DNA from 2 places in the Enterobacter kobei genome. Region 2 is predicted to be linked to the other one. Evidence: predicted binding sites of a transcription regulator. Region 2 holds the regulator's gene; the other holds the start of a gene.
What was found. The regulator sigma-54, encoded in region 2, starts transcription at its own class of promoters, with help from an activator protein. The targets are predictions, from matches to a motif close to GTTGGCACANNTTTCGCTNT.
Positions count from the first base shown of each region.

Region 1: the regulator sigma-54 is predicted to act here: its motif matches at 2,377-2,396, upstream of hypA (hydrogenase maturation nickel metallochaperone HypA).

Region 1 is NZ_CP017181.1:3,786,078-3,793,281, forward strand. It holds gene hycC (formate hydrogenlyase subunit 3) at 1-1,070, opposite strand, end outside; gene BFV64_RS18355 (4Fe-4S dicluster domain-containing protein) at 1,067-1,675, opposite strand; gene hycA (formate hydrogenlyase regulator HycA) at 1,749-2,213, opposite strand; gene hypA (hydrogenase maturation nickel metallochaperone HypA) at 2,424-2,774, shown strand; gene hypB (hydrogenase nickel incorporation protein HypB) at 2,778-3,641, shown strand; gene BFV64_RS18375 (HypC/HybG/HupF family hydrogenase formation chaperone) at 3,632-3,904, shown strand; gene hypD (hydrogenase formation protein HypD) at 3,908-5,029, shown strand; gene hypE (hydrogenase expression/formation protein HypE) at 5,026-6,036, shown strand; gene flhA (formate hydrogenlyase transcriptional activator FlhA) at 6,101-7,204, shown strand, end outside.
Region 2 is NZ_CP017181.1:4,311,572-4,318,775, reverse strand. It holds gene arcB (aerobic respiration two-component sensor histidine kinase ArcB) at 1-798, shown strand, start outside; gene elbB (isoprenoid biosynthesis glyoxalase ElbB) at 1,031-1,684, shown strand; gene mtgA (monofunctional biosynthetic peptidoglycan transglycosylase) at 1,681-2,406, shown strand; gene npr (PTS phosphocarrier protein NPr) at 2,445-2,717, opposite strand; gene rapZ (RNase adapter RapZ) at 2,714-3,568, opposite strand; gene ptsN (PTS IIA-like nitrogen regulatory protein PtsN) at 3,614-4,105, opposite strand; gene hpf (ribosome hibernation promoting factor) at 4,188-4,475, opposite strand; gene rpoN (RNA polymerase factor sigma-54) at 4,498-5,931, opposite strand; gene lptB (LPS export ABC transporter ATP-binding protein) at 5,979-6,704, opposite strand; gene lptA (lipopolysaccharide ABC transporter substrate-binding protein LptA) at 6,711-7,204, opposite strand, start outside.

The DNA.
Region 1 (7,204 bases), 530 kb from region 2:
ATGCCGCCGAGCTTTTCGATATCCCGATGACCGGTTCGGAACCAGACGCTGCCCGCGCCGAGAAACAGGGTGCTTTTAAACAGGCTGTGGTTGACGAGGTGATACAGACCACCGATAAATCCGGCGGCAATCAACGCGGGCTGATTCAGCGCCAGACCGGTGACGCCCGCGCCAAGACCGAGCAGGATAATGCCGATATTTTCGAGCGTGTGGTACGCCAGCAAACGCTGGATGTTGTGCTCCATCAGCGCGTACAGGCCACCCACGAACGCGGTGATCATCCCGGCCAGCAGCAGCACGACACCCCACCACAGCGGTGGTTGCCCGCTGGTCAGCGTGAGTACCAAAATCCCGAACAAACCCACTTTCATCACCACCACAGAGAACAGCGCGGCGGCGGGCGCGGAGGCATTGGCATGCGCCTGCGGCACCCAGCCGTGCAGCGGGATGATCCCGGCGAGCAGGCCAAAGCCCACAACGCCCAGCAGCCAGACGTCACTCCCCAGCGGATGGCCGCTGAGCGCAGAGAAATCCAGCGTGCCAAAGCGTTGCCACACCAGCCAGCTGGCCAGCGCCAGCAGCAGCGTGCCGAGGCGACCGAGGGCAAACCATAGCTTGCCGGAGGCGCTACAGCCCGTCAGGAACACGCCGCACAGGGCCATAATTTCGGCCATCACCACCAGCGCGCCAAGATTGCTGGCGATAACGGTGCAGACCGCCGTCGCCATGAGCAGGTTTACCAGCAGACCATTAGCTCTGGTGTGCTGGTGGCGGTGCCAGTCGATATTGAACAGGCTGACAAACAGCCCGCACAGACCGAACGTCACCAGCCAGATGGCATTCAGCGGCGTAATCTCAACGCTGTGACGAATCAGCGGCATCACGGCCTCTGTGGATTGCCCCCCCAGCAAAACGACACCGCCTGCCGCGAGCGTCATCAGGCTGCCGAGCGCCCCGCCGATACCGGCTATCCAGCCGCTCAGGATTTTATGGAAAGAGAAGAGCAGCGCCAGCACGGCGGCGGCCGCAAAGTACGCTACGGCGCTGTTAATCATGTCTATCGCGTTCATTTCGCCCCCTCGTTAAGCGCCTGCAGAAGTGAAAGATCGCCGATGTCAGTATTAATGGTCAGCTCGCGCTTGCGTTTGCTGGTACGGGCGATATCGCGGATGTTAACCAGAATGAGCGCCTTGGTCGGACAGGTCCGCACGCAGGCCGGTCCCTGTTCATCAAAGCTGCACAGGTCACACTTCACCGCCACGGCGCGGATGCCGGGAACCCAGTCCAGTAGCGTACTTACGCGTGCCGGAGCCGGTGGCGCGGGCGGCGCTTTCGGGGAGTTGGCATTGGCCGGAATGTGCAGCGGACGGCTGCCGGAAAATTCAATGGCGCCGAACGGGCAGGCAATGCCGCACAGCTTGCAGCTGACGCACAGGCTTTCGTTCAGCTGGACCGCGCCATCAACGCGGGTGATGGCATTCACCGGACAAACACCCGCGCAGGGGGCATCTTCACAGTGGTGGCAGAGCTGCGGAGCAGACTCTTTTTCATTACGCATGACGCGAAGGCGCGGCATGGACTGCAGCCCGTGCAGGCGGTGAGTTTCCGAACACGCCGCCTCACAGGTTCGACAGCCAATACAGACCGTCGAGTCAGCAATTACAAAACGGTTCACCGGGCAATCCTCAGGTGATGGTCATTTTTGACGACGAAAAGCTGTCTTCTCGACACTTTTCGACACTCGGTTCTCAGGCAACGTTTGCGGAAGGGTTTCCGGCGATCAGCTGTTTCAGGTCGACCGGTAAGTCGTGTTCAACCGCGTGATAAAGCCCGTTGTAAACCGGCGCGATTTTCTCCAGATAGTGTTCAAGCACCTGCTGGCGATCGCGGTTGCTGACGTAGCCATCGACCATTCCGTCAGCCATCAGTTGCGCTTGCGCAATACACTGTTTTTCACCCTCTTTGTTCTCGACGTAGTACTCAATGGTATGGCTGTTAAAGCTGTCTGCCAGGGTGACAAAGACCGTAAAGTGGCCGAAGAGGACAAAGCGCATATCGCCTTGCGCCGCACAACTCATCGCATGATGCAGACGCGCTTTTGACAGGGTGATCCCCTGAACCAGAGAGTTGCAGTAGAGGTGCCACTGCTCCTGTAGCTGCTGGTGGCGCTGCGCGATGTAATCCGCTTTTTCGCTGATTTCCCAAATAGTCATAAAAGGTATCCGGTTAATGGAGATAGCGGCTGTTAAGCAGATTCCGTGCCAGTTTTTAATTAACTGATTTTATTGGTCTTTAATTTCAAAACTGCTGTCAGCGCGGCGGTGTCGACGTGTCATTTCGACAGCATTGACATCGTCACGCCCTGACAAAATCCAGGCTGGCACTGTTATTGCATTACCGGGGCAATTCATTGAGGAGGCGTCATGCACGAAATCACCCTCTGCCAGCGAGCGCTTGAACTTATCGAACAGCAGGCAGTGCAAAACCACGCGAAACGCGTCACCGGCGTCTGGCTGAAGATCGGGGCATTTTCCTGCGTCGAGACCAGCGCCCTGACCTTCTGTTTTGAGCTGGTATGCCGCGGCACGCTGGCGGAAGGCTGCGAGCTGCATATCGACGAGCAGCAGGCGGAGTGCTGGTGCGAGCAGTGTCAGCAGTACGTCACGCTGCTCTCCTCAAAGGTTCAGCGCTGTCCGCAGTGCCAGCGTACCGGGCTGCGGATCGTGGCGGATGACGGTATGCAGATCCAACGCCTCGAAATCGAGAAGGAGTAATGTATGTGTAGTACCTGCGGTTGCGCCGAAGGCAACCTGTATATAGAAGGGGACGAACACCGCCCCCACTCCGCGTTTCGCTCCGCGCCCTTTTCCCCTGCCCCGCGTCCTGCGGCAGTTCTGACCGGCATTACCTTTGCGCCGCAACGCTCTGACGCGGGCGACCTGCACTACGGCCACGGCGAAGCGGGCACTCATGCGCCGGGCATGAGCCAGCGGCAGATGCTGGACGTCGAGATCAACGTGCTGGACAAAAATAACCAGCTCGCGGCCCGCAATCGCGCGCGCTTTGCCGCCCGCAAACAGCTGGTGCTGAACCTGGTCTCCAGCCCGGGTTCAGGCAAAACCACGCTGTTAACAGAAACACTCAAGCGCCTGAACAAACGCGTCTCTTGCGCGGTGATCGAGGGCGATCAGCAGACCGTAAACGATGCCGCGCGCATTCGTGAAACCGGCACCCCGGCGATTCAGGTCAACACGGGCAAAGGCTGCCATCTGGATGCGCAGATGATTGCCGATGCCGCACCGCGTTTGCCGCTTGAAGAGAGCGGCATCCTGTTTATTGAAAACGTCGGTAACCTCGTGTGCCCGGCGAGCTTTGACCTCGGCGAGCGCCACAAAGTCGCGGTGCTCTCCGTCACCGAAGGGGAAGACAAGCCGCTGAAGTACCCGCATATGTTTGCCGCCGCCTCCCTGATGTTGCTGAACAAAGTCGACCTGCTGCCGTACCTGAATTTCGACGTGGAGAAATGCCTGGCGTATGCCCGCGAAGTGAATCCGGAGATTGCGATCGTGCTGGTCTCCGCCACGCGCGGCGACGGCATGGACGCATGGCTAAACTGGCTGGAGAGCGAACGATGTGCATAGGCGTACCCGGACAAATTCAGGCAATCGACGGTAACCAGGCCAGGGTGGAGGTCTGCGGTATATTGCGCGATGTGGATCTGACGCTGGTGGGCTGTACCGATGAAACCGGCGCGTCACGTCTCGGCCAGTGGGTGCTGGTCCATGTGGGCTTTGCAATGAGCGTGATTAACGAAGCGGAAGCCCGCGACACGCTGGATGCGCTGCAAAACATGTTTGACGTGGAGCCTGACGTGGGCGCCCTGCTGTACGGCGAGGAGCGGTAGCACATGCGTTACGTTGATGAATACCGCGCGCCAGAACAGGTACTGCAGCTTATCGGGCACCTGAAAACACGGGCGGCGCTGCTGAACAACACGAAAGAAAGGCCGCTGCGGATCATGGAGGTGTGCGGCGGACACACGCACGCCATCTTCAAATTTGGCCTCGACCAGCTACTGCCAGATAACATCGAGTTTATCCACGGCCCCGGCTGCCCGGTCTGCGTGTTGCCAATGGGCCGCATCGACAGCTGTATTGAAATTGCCAGCCAGCCTGACGTCATTTTCTGTACCTTTGGCGATGCGATGCGCGTGCCGGGGAAAAATGGCTCGCTGCTGCAGGCGAAAGCGCGCGGTGCGGACGTGCGGATCGTCTACTCGCCAATGGATGCCCTGACGCTGGCGAGGGATAACCCTGAGCGCAACGTCGTCTTTTTTGGGCTGGGTTTTGAAACCACTATGCCCGCGACGGCCATTACGCTGCAGCAGGCCAAAGCCCGCAACGTCACTAATTTTTTCTTTTTCTGTCAGCACATCACGCTCATTCCCACGCTGCGCAGCCTGCTGGAGGAGCCGGATAACGGTATCGACGCCTTTCTGGCGCCGGGACACGTCAGCATGGTGATTGGCACAGACGCCTACGGTTTCATCTCTGAACAGTACAATCGTCCGTTAGTGGTCGCTGGTTTCGAGCCACTTGATCTACTGCAAGGTGTGACCATGCTGGTTGAGCAGAAAATAGCGACCCTGAGTGCGGTCGAAAACCAGTACCGCCGCGTGGTGCCCGATGCGGGAAATGAACGGGCCCAGCAGGCCATTGCCGACGTGTTTAGCGTTGAAGGCGACAGCGAGTGGCGCGGTCTGGGGCTGATTGCCGAATCCGGCGTGCGCCTCACGCCAGCCTATCGCGCGTTTGATGCAGAAACACATTTCCGCCCGCAGCCGCAGCAGGTGTGCGACGATCCCCGTTCTCGCTGTGGCGACGTGCTCACCGGTAAGTGTAAACCTCATCAATGCCCGTTATTTGGCAACACCTGTAACCCGCAAACCGCGTTTGGCGCGCTGATGGTCTCCTCCGAAGGGGCATGCGCCGCGTGGTATCAATATCGCAACCAGGAGTGTGAAGCATGAACACGGTGGAAATGGCGCACGGAAGCGGTGGGCAGGCGATGCAGCAGTTGATTAACCGGCTGTTTATGGAGGCTTTTAACAACCCCTGGCTCGCCGAGCAGGAAGACCAGGCGCGCATCGCGCTCTCGACACTCACTGCCCAGGGCGACAGGCTGGCGTTCTCCACCGACAGCTACGTCATTGACCCGCTGTTTTTCCCGGGCGGTGATATTGGCAAGCTCGCCATCTGCGGCACGGCCAACGACGTTGCCGTCAGCGGCGCCATTCCGCGCTACCTCTCCTGCGGGTTTATCCTTGAAGAGGGGCTGCCGATGGAGACGCTCACGGCGGTGGTCAACAGCATGGCACAGACGGCGCGCGAGGCGGGGATCGCTGTCGTCACCGGCGATACCAAAGTGGTTCAGCGCGGCGCCGCCGACAAACTGTTTATCAACACCGCCGGGATGGGCGCGATCCCCGCCGACATCCACTGGGGCGCACAGCAACTTAGCGTGGGCGACGTTCTGCTGGTGAGCGGCACGCTGGGATGCCATGGCGCGACGATTCTTAATCTGCGTGAAGGGTTAGGTCTGGACGGCGAACTGCGTAGCGACTGTGCGGTGCTTACCCCGCTGATTCAGACGCTGCGCGCCATTCCTGGTGTGAAAGCCCTGCGCGACGCCACCCGTGGCGGCGTGAATGCCGTCGTCCACGAGTTCGCCGTAAGCTGCGGGTACGGGATTGAACTGACCGAGCGTGGTCTGCCTGTCAAACCCGCCGTACGCGGGCTGTGCGAGCTGCTAGGGCTTGATCCCCTCAACTTTGCGAACGAAGGCAAGCTGGTGATCGGCGTTGAACGCGCAGCGGCGGAATCTGTCCTGGCCGGGCTGCGGTCGCATCCATTAGGGAAAGATGCCGCCATCATTGGGGAAGTGGTTGAGCGCAAAGGGGTGCGCCTGACCGGGCTTTACGGCGTGAAGCGCACACTGGATCTGCCGCACGCTGAACCGTTACCCCGAATTTGCTAGAACCGCGCCATAAGCGGTCAGCACTGAATGTCTCTTTTCTGCCAGTTTCAATTGGAAAGCAATAATGCCGTATACACCGATGAGCGATCTTGGACAGCAGGGCCTGTTTGATATCACGCGCACACTTTTACAGCAGCCCGATCTCAGCGCGCTAAGCGATGCTTTGACGCGACTGGTCAGGCAATCAGCCCTGGCAGACAGCGCCGCAATTGTGCTCTGGCATAGCGGAACGCAACGCGCGAGCTACTACTCAACGCGTGATAATGGCAAAACGTTTGAATACGAAGATGAAACGTATCTGGCGCATGGTCCGGTGCGCCGCATTCTCTCCCGTCCGGAAGCCCTGCACTGCAATTTTGAGGAGTTCAGGATGGCGTGGCCGCGGCTTGCCGGGAGCAACCTCTATCAGCCTTTTGGCCACTACAGCATGCTGCCGCTGGCGGCGGAGGGCCATATCTTTGGCGGCTGCGAGTTCATCCGCACGACCGACCGGCCCTGGAGCGAAGCGGAGTACGAGCGTCTGCACACCTTTACCCAGATTGTGGCCGTGGTGGCAGAGCAGATCCAAAGTCGCGTCACCAATAACGTGGATTACGACCTGCTGAGCCGCGAGCGCGATAACTTCCGCATCCTGGTGGCAATCACTAACGCCGTGCTGTCACGTCTCGATATGGATGAGTTGGTCAGCGAAGTCTCAAAAGAGATCCACCACTATTTCAAAATCGACGCTATCAGTATTGCGCTGCGGGGGCATCGCAAGGGCAAGCTGAATATCTATTCCACGCACTATCTCGATGAAGCCAACCCGGCGCATGAGCAAAGTGAAGTGGATGAAGCGGGCACCCTTTCTGAACGAGTATTCAAAAGCAAAGAGATCCTCCTGCTTAACCTGAGCGAACAGGATCCGGTGGCGCCGTATGAGCGAATGCTGTTTAACACCTGGGGCAATAAGATCCAGACCCTGTGCCTGCTACCGCTGATGTCCGGCAACACCATGCTTGGCGTGCTGAAACTGGCGCAGTGTGATGAAGCCGTGTTTACCACCGCCAACCTGAAGCTGCTGCGTCAGATTGCCGAGCGTATCTCCATCGCGCTGGATAACGCCCTCGCCTATCAGGAGATCCATCGCCTGAAAGAGCGGCTGGTGGACGAGAACCTGGCCCTGACC
Region 2 (7,204 bases):
GAGGATACCTTTGAAAACGACGATATGCCGCTGCCAGCCCTGCACGTCCTGCTGGTGGAAGATATTGAGCTGAACGTCATTGTGGCGCGCTCTGTGCTGGAAAAACTGGGCAACAGCGTGGATGTGGCAATGACCGGTAAAGCCGCGCTGGAGATGTTTACACCGGGCGAATATGACCTCGTTCTGCTGGATATCCAGTTGCCGGATATGACCGGGCTGGATATTTCGCGTGAACTGACGCGTCAGTACGCGGCTGACGAACTGCCGCCGCTGGTGGCGCTAACGGCAAACGTACTGAAAGACAAAAAAGAGTATCTCGACGCCGGTATGGACGATGTACTCAGCAAGCCGCTGGCGGTGCCTGCTCTGACCGCCATGATCAAGAAGTTCTGGGATACCCGTGATGAAGAGGAGAGCACCATGACGTCTGTTGATAGCGCAAAAGCCCAAACGATACTCGATACCGCGATGCTGGAACAGTACATTGACCTGGTCGGCCCGAAACTGATTACCGACGGTCTGGCTGTGTTTGAAAAAATGATGCCGGGCTATCTGAGCGTGCTGGAGTCAAACCTGACGGCACGGGACCAGAAGGGCATCGTGGAAGAAGGGCATAAAATCAAAGGGGCCGCCGGCTCGGTCGGGTTACGCCACCTGCAGCAGCTGGGCCAACAGATTCAGTCGCCTGATTTACCCGCCTGGGAAGATAACGTGGGTGATTGGGTTGAAGAGATGAAACAAGAGTGGCAGAACGATGTGGCGGTGCTTAAAGCCTGGGTGGACGCCAGAAAAAAATGACCCCGGTTTAACCGGGGTGCGCGAATACTGCGCCAACACCAGGGAAATCGTGGCTGCGCCTGTTTTTAAACGTTATTTTCGAATGGGCGCCGCCTGAAAAATTTAGGCCGCACGCAGATAAGATAGCAAATCTTAAATGGTTTGTTACATGAATCAGTGAAATGTGTGAAGCATAGCGTTTTAATCAAAATTATTAATGTGCTTCAGCAAGTTGCAAAGAAGGATCGTCAAGATGAAAAAAATGGGTGTCGTCCTGAGCGGATGCGGTGTTTATGATGGCTCAGAGATACATGAAGCCGTAATTACCCTACTGGCCCTGGCAAAACAGGGCGCAGAGGTGATGTGTTTTGCGCCAGATAAAAATCAGGCGGATGTCATTAACCATCTGACCGGCGAGCCAATGGCCGAAACCCGTAATGTGTTGATTGAAGCCGCGCGTATTGCCCGGGGAGAAATTCGTCCGCTGGCCCAGGCAAATGCTGCTGAACTGGATGCGCTCATTGTGCCGGGTGGCTTCGGTGCCGCGAAAAATCTCAGCACTTTTGCTGCTGAAGGCGCGGCTTGCAAGGTGGACGCGGATTTAAAAGCGCTGGCGCAGGCGATGCATGCGGCGGGTAAGCCGCTGGGCTTTATCTGCATTGCACCGGCCATGCTGCCAAACATTTTTGATTTCCCGTTACGGCTGACAATCGGGACCGATATCGATACTGCTGAGGTCATCGAGGAGATGGGGGGCGAACACGTTCCGTGCCCGGTCGACGACATTGTCGTGGATGAAGAGAACAAAATCGTCACCACGCCCGCGTACATGCTGGCGCAGAATATCGCGCAAGCGGCTGAGGGTATTGAAAAACTGGTAGCCCGGGTACTGGTGCTGACGGCATGAGCCGACAGTCTTCCGCAGGAAAATGGGTGAAATACCTTCTTTTGCGCATCGTACTCGTGCTGGCGGTGTTCTGGGGAGGCGGACTGGCCGTGTTCAGCATTTTGCCAGTACCGTTTTCAGCCGTTATGGTTGAGCGTCAGCTCAGCGCGTGGTTCTCCGGTGATTTTGGCTATGTCGCGCATTCTGACTGGGTGAGTACGGACGAGATCTCACCGTGGATGGGGCTGGCAGTCATCGCGGCGGAAGATCAGAAGTTCCCGGAGCACTGGGGGTTCGATGTGGCCGCGATTGAAAAGGCGCTTGCCCATAACGAACGCCATGAAAATCGCGTGCGCGGTGCGTCTACCCTGTCGCAACAGACGGCAAAAAATCTTTTCCTGTGGGATGGCCGAAGCTGGGTGCGAAAAGGGCTGGAAGCGGGGCTGACCCTGGGAATGGAAACAGTCTGGAGCAAAAAGCGCATTCTGACCGTCTATCTCAATATTGCCGAGTTTGGGGAGGGGGTATTTGGTGTCGAAGCTGCATCACAACGCTATTTTAATAAACCTGCCAGCAGGCTAAGCATGTCGGAGGCCGCGCTGTTAGCCGCTGTACTGCCTAATCCTCTTCGCTTTAAGGCCAGTGCCCCATCAGGCTACGTGCGAAGCCGTCAGGCGTGGATCATGCGCCAGATGCGTCAGTTGGGAGGGGAAGGGTTTATGGAGAACAATAAACTCATGTAGGGCGGGTAAGCGCAGCGCCACCCGCCAGAATGGCAGACCTAATCTTCGTCAAACCCGGCATTAAACAGCGCAATCACCGCCGCCAGCGCTTCCTCTTCCTGAGGGCCGGTGGCTTCGACCTCAATCTGGCGCCCTTTGGCAGAATCCAGCATCAGCAGGGCGATAACGCTGTTCGCTTCCGCTTCGGTGCCTTCATCATTGCGCAACAGAACTTCTGCATCAAAACCCTGCATCAGCTCAAACAGTTTCATCGCCGGGCGTGCGTGCATTCCCAGCTTGTTGGTGATCTCAACGGTTTGTTTTACGGTCATGTTTTACGTTTTTCCAGCGTGCGATGACGGGACTGAACGTTCTTGCCGCGCGAGCGGAAATAGTCGGCCAGCTGTTCGGCAATGTAGACCGAACGATGTTTACCGCCGGTACAGCCAATCGCCACCGTCAGGTAGCTACGATTGTTTGTCTCCAGCATAGGTAACCATAGCTCAAGGTAGCTTCGCGTCTGGTAGATAAAATTGTGAACTTCTGTGTGCCTGTCGAGGAACGCCGCTACGGGTTTATCCAGGCCGGTCATAGGACGCAGTTTAGGATCCCAGTGCGGGTTCGGCAGGAAGCGCACGTCGAAAACATAGTCCGCATCAATCGGAATACCGTGCTTAAAGCCAAAGGATTCGAACACCATCGTCAGTTCGCGCTCGCGTTTGCCCAGCAGGCGGGTACGCAGCATTTCCGCCAGTTCATGAACGGACATCTCTGAGGTATCGACAATCAGGTCGGCGCGTGAACGCAGCGGTTCCAGCAGATCGCTCTCTTCGTCGATGGCGCTTTCCAGCGAGAGATTTTTACTGGAAAGCGGGTGCAAACGCCGGGTATCGCTGTAGCGGCGGATCAGGGTATTGCGATCGGCATCGAGAAACAGCAGCTGAGGCGAGAATGCGTCAGGCAGGTTACTCATTGCCTGCTCGAAGATTTCAGGCGACTCGGGCATGTTACGAACGTCGATACTGACGGCAGCAGAGGTTTGTCTCTCCGCCAGGGTACGCGCCAGATCGGGCAATAACACCACCGGCAGGTTATCTACGCAGTAAAAACCCATGTCTTCCAGCGCGCGCAGGGCAACGGATTTCCCCGACCCTGAACGACCGCTGACAATCATCAGCACCATGTTCCGTTTCTCCTCAGGACAACAGATGTGAAGGCCATCTCCTGGTTACGCGTCATCCTGATTGCCTTCTGCTTCAGTGATAATCTGATAAAGCTCTTCATCACTTTGGGCTGAGCGCAGTCGACGGCAGATGGTTTTATCGGCCAGACGTTTAGCGACCAGCGAAAGCGTGTGTAGATGGGTTTTGGTCTGGTCGGCAGGAACCAGCAGCGCGAAGAGGAGATCGACGGGCTGATTATCAATGGCATCAAAGGCAATTGGCGTTTCCAGTTGCACAAACACACCGACGGCACGCAGGGTGTCCTCTTCCAGTTTGCCGTGCGGGATCGCGATGCCGTTGCCGATACCGGTACTGCCCATCTTTTCACGGGTCAGGATCGCTTCGAACACCACCTGCGGCGGCAGGCCCAGCTGTTTTGCAGCCAGTTCACTGATGATCTCCAGCGCACGTTTTTTGCTCTGGCAGTGAACGGCACTGCGGGTACATTCCTGGTTAAGGACATTGCTCAGTTGAAGAGCGGAATCGTTGTTCATCATAATTTCACCTAAGCGCTAACTGTACAAATGGCCTGTTGTTTTTCACAACAGGCCGTCCTGCACCCGTTAACTGCCCGGACAATTAGTGTTGTTTCAGTTTATCTTTATGTTTATTGAGCTGTCGCGCAAGCTTATCAATCAAGCCGTCGATAGCAGCGTACATGTCTTGCCCTTCCGCACTGGCATGGAGTTCACCCCCGTTTACATGCAGGGTCGCATCCGAGATATGAGTCACTTTCTCCACTTTCAACACAACGTAGACCTGGTTGATCCTTTCGAAATACTGCTCGAGTTTCGCGAACTTAGCGTTCACAAAATCACGTAAGGCCTCAGTAATCTCGACATTGTGTCCTGTGATATTGAGCTGCATAGTGTCTTCCTTATCGGTTGTGTCAGACCAGTTGTTTACGCTGGTTTGACGGCGGAATGGATAAAGACTCTCGATACTTCGCAACAGTACGACGTGCCACCATAATACCCTGATCGGACAGCATGGTGGTTAACTTACTGTCACTCAGTGGCTTCGCGGGGTTCTCCGCGGCGATCAACTTCTTCACCAGTGCGCGAATCGCCGTTGACGACGCTTCGCCGCCGCCCTCGGTACTCACGTGGCTGGAGAAGAAATACTTAAGCTCAAAAATACCGCGCGGACTGTGCAGATACTTCTGCGTGGTGACGCGGGAAATGGTTGATTCATGCATCTCGACGGCCTGAGCGATATCCGCCAGTACCATCGGTTTCATATATTCTTCGCCCTGCTCAAAGAATGCCTGCTGCTGTTCGACGATACAGCGGCTCACGCGAAGCAGGGTATCATTTCGGCTCTCCAGACTCTTGATCAACCATCGCGCTTCCTGAAGGTTGCTACGAATATATTGATTATCGGCGTCGTTGCGCGCGCTGGTGCACATGGAGGCGTACTGCTGGTTGATTTGCAGGCGAGGGATGCTGTCAGAGTTCAGTTCAACGACCCAGCGGTCGTTATGTTTTCTGACCAGCACGTCCGGGATCACGTACTCGGGTTCACTGGTCTGGATCGACTGACCAGGCCGCGGATCGAGCGACTGAATCAGATTCACCGCCTCTTTCAGCACCTCTTCTTTGAGGCGCGTAACGCGCATCAGGCTACGAAAGTCGTGGTTAGCGAGAAGATCCAGATGATCGCTGATGATTAAGCGTGCTTCGTCGAGCCATGGCGTCTCTTTGCTGAACTGAGAAAGCTGGATCAGCAGGCAGTCGCGCAGATCTTTCGCTGCCACGCCTACGGGATCGAAACGCTGAATACGTTTCAGAACGGCTTCAATCTCTTCCAGCTCAATCTCTTCATCGCCCATGCTCTCCAGAATGTCGTCCAGCGTGACGGTCAGATAGCCGGTGTCATCAACGGCGTCGACAATGGAGGTGGCAATGGCACGATCGGTATCGGAGAACGGGGTCAGCTCCACCTGCCACATCAGGTAATCCTGCAGCGACTGGGTGGTTTCGCCCTGATAAACCGGCAGCTCATCGTCCTGGTAGTCTGCACGCGTACCGGAAGGGGTGCCGGCGGTATAAATTTCATCCCAGCTGGCATCCAGAGGAAGCTCGTCCGGCATCTCTTTTTGTTCGAGTGCATCTGCGGTATCGAGCGATTCTGTATCCTGGGACTGCTGTGTATCTACCTCATCATGAAGATCGGCTTGCTCCAGCAGGGGATTGCTGTCCAGCGCTTGCTGGAGCTCCTGCTGGAGTTCTAAGGTGGACAGTTGCAACAGACGAATTGCCTGCTGTAACTGCGGCGTCATCGCCAGTTGTTGGCTGAGCCTTAATTGCAAACCTTGCTTCATGTTCAGAGCATTTTTCTCCGGTTCGGCGTTACGTTACCTCTACCCTATCAGAGTCTGAAGTCTTCCCCAAGATAGACGCGCTTAACATGATCGTTTTCGAGGATCTGCTGCGGCGTACCGTGGGCGATCAGATTGCCCTGGCTCACAATGTACGCGCGCTCACAGACGGCAAGCGTTTCACGCACGTTGTGGTCGGTGATCAGCACGCCAAGCCCGCTGTCACGCAGATGCTCAATGATACGTTTAATGTCGATGACGGAGATTGGGTCAACACCGGCAAACGGTTCATCCAGAAGGATAAATTTAGGGTTTGCAGCCAGCGCGCGCGCAATCTCAACACGACGGCGTTCACCGCCGGACAATGCCTGACCCAGGCTGTCGCGCAGGTGCTCGATGTGAAACTCTTCCATCAGCTCGTTGGCGCGATCCTGACGCTGTTCGCTGGTCAGGTCGTCACGAATTTGCAGAACCGCCATCAGGTTATCAAAGACGCTCAGGCGGCGGAAAATAGAGGCTTCCTGCGGCAGATAGCCGATGCCACGACGCGCGCGCGCGTGCAGTGGCAGCAGGCTGATGTCTTCATCATCGATGATGATGTTGCCGGCATCACGCGGGACAATGCCAACCACCATGTAGAAGGTGGTGGTTTTACCCGCACCGTTAGGGCCAAGCAGGCCCACAATTTCGCCGGAGTTGACGGTCAGACTGACATCTTCTACGACACGGCGGCCCTTATAGGCCTTCGCGAGATTTTTTGCAGTTAATGTTGCCATAACGAATTAGTTACTCTTCTTCTGTGCCGGGGCCTGACCCTTGCCTTTATCCTGCAGCTGAGACGGAACCAGCACGGTGGTTACGCGTTTGCCTTTCTCGCTGGAGGCCTGCATTTTTTGCTCTTTCACCAGATAGGTGATCTTGTCGCCGGTAATGTTGCTGTCCAGCTGTTCCAGATACGCGTTTCCGGTCAGGATAACCAGGTCTTTCGCCAGCTCATAGTGCATATGCGAGGCGCGGCCTTTCACCGGCTTGCCGTTGTCCTGCATCTGGTAGAAGGTGGCCGGGTTGCCGTAACCATCAATGATCTCTTTGCCCTGCTCGCCACCCGGACGGGTAACGACCACTTTATCAGCGTTAATTTTGATGGTGCCCTGCGTCATCACGACGTTACCCGTGAAGGTGACGACGTTACCCTGCATATCGAGGGACTGAGTGTCAGACTCGATGTGGATCGGCTGGTCGGTATCGCCCGTTACAGCAAGCGCGGGGAGACTGG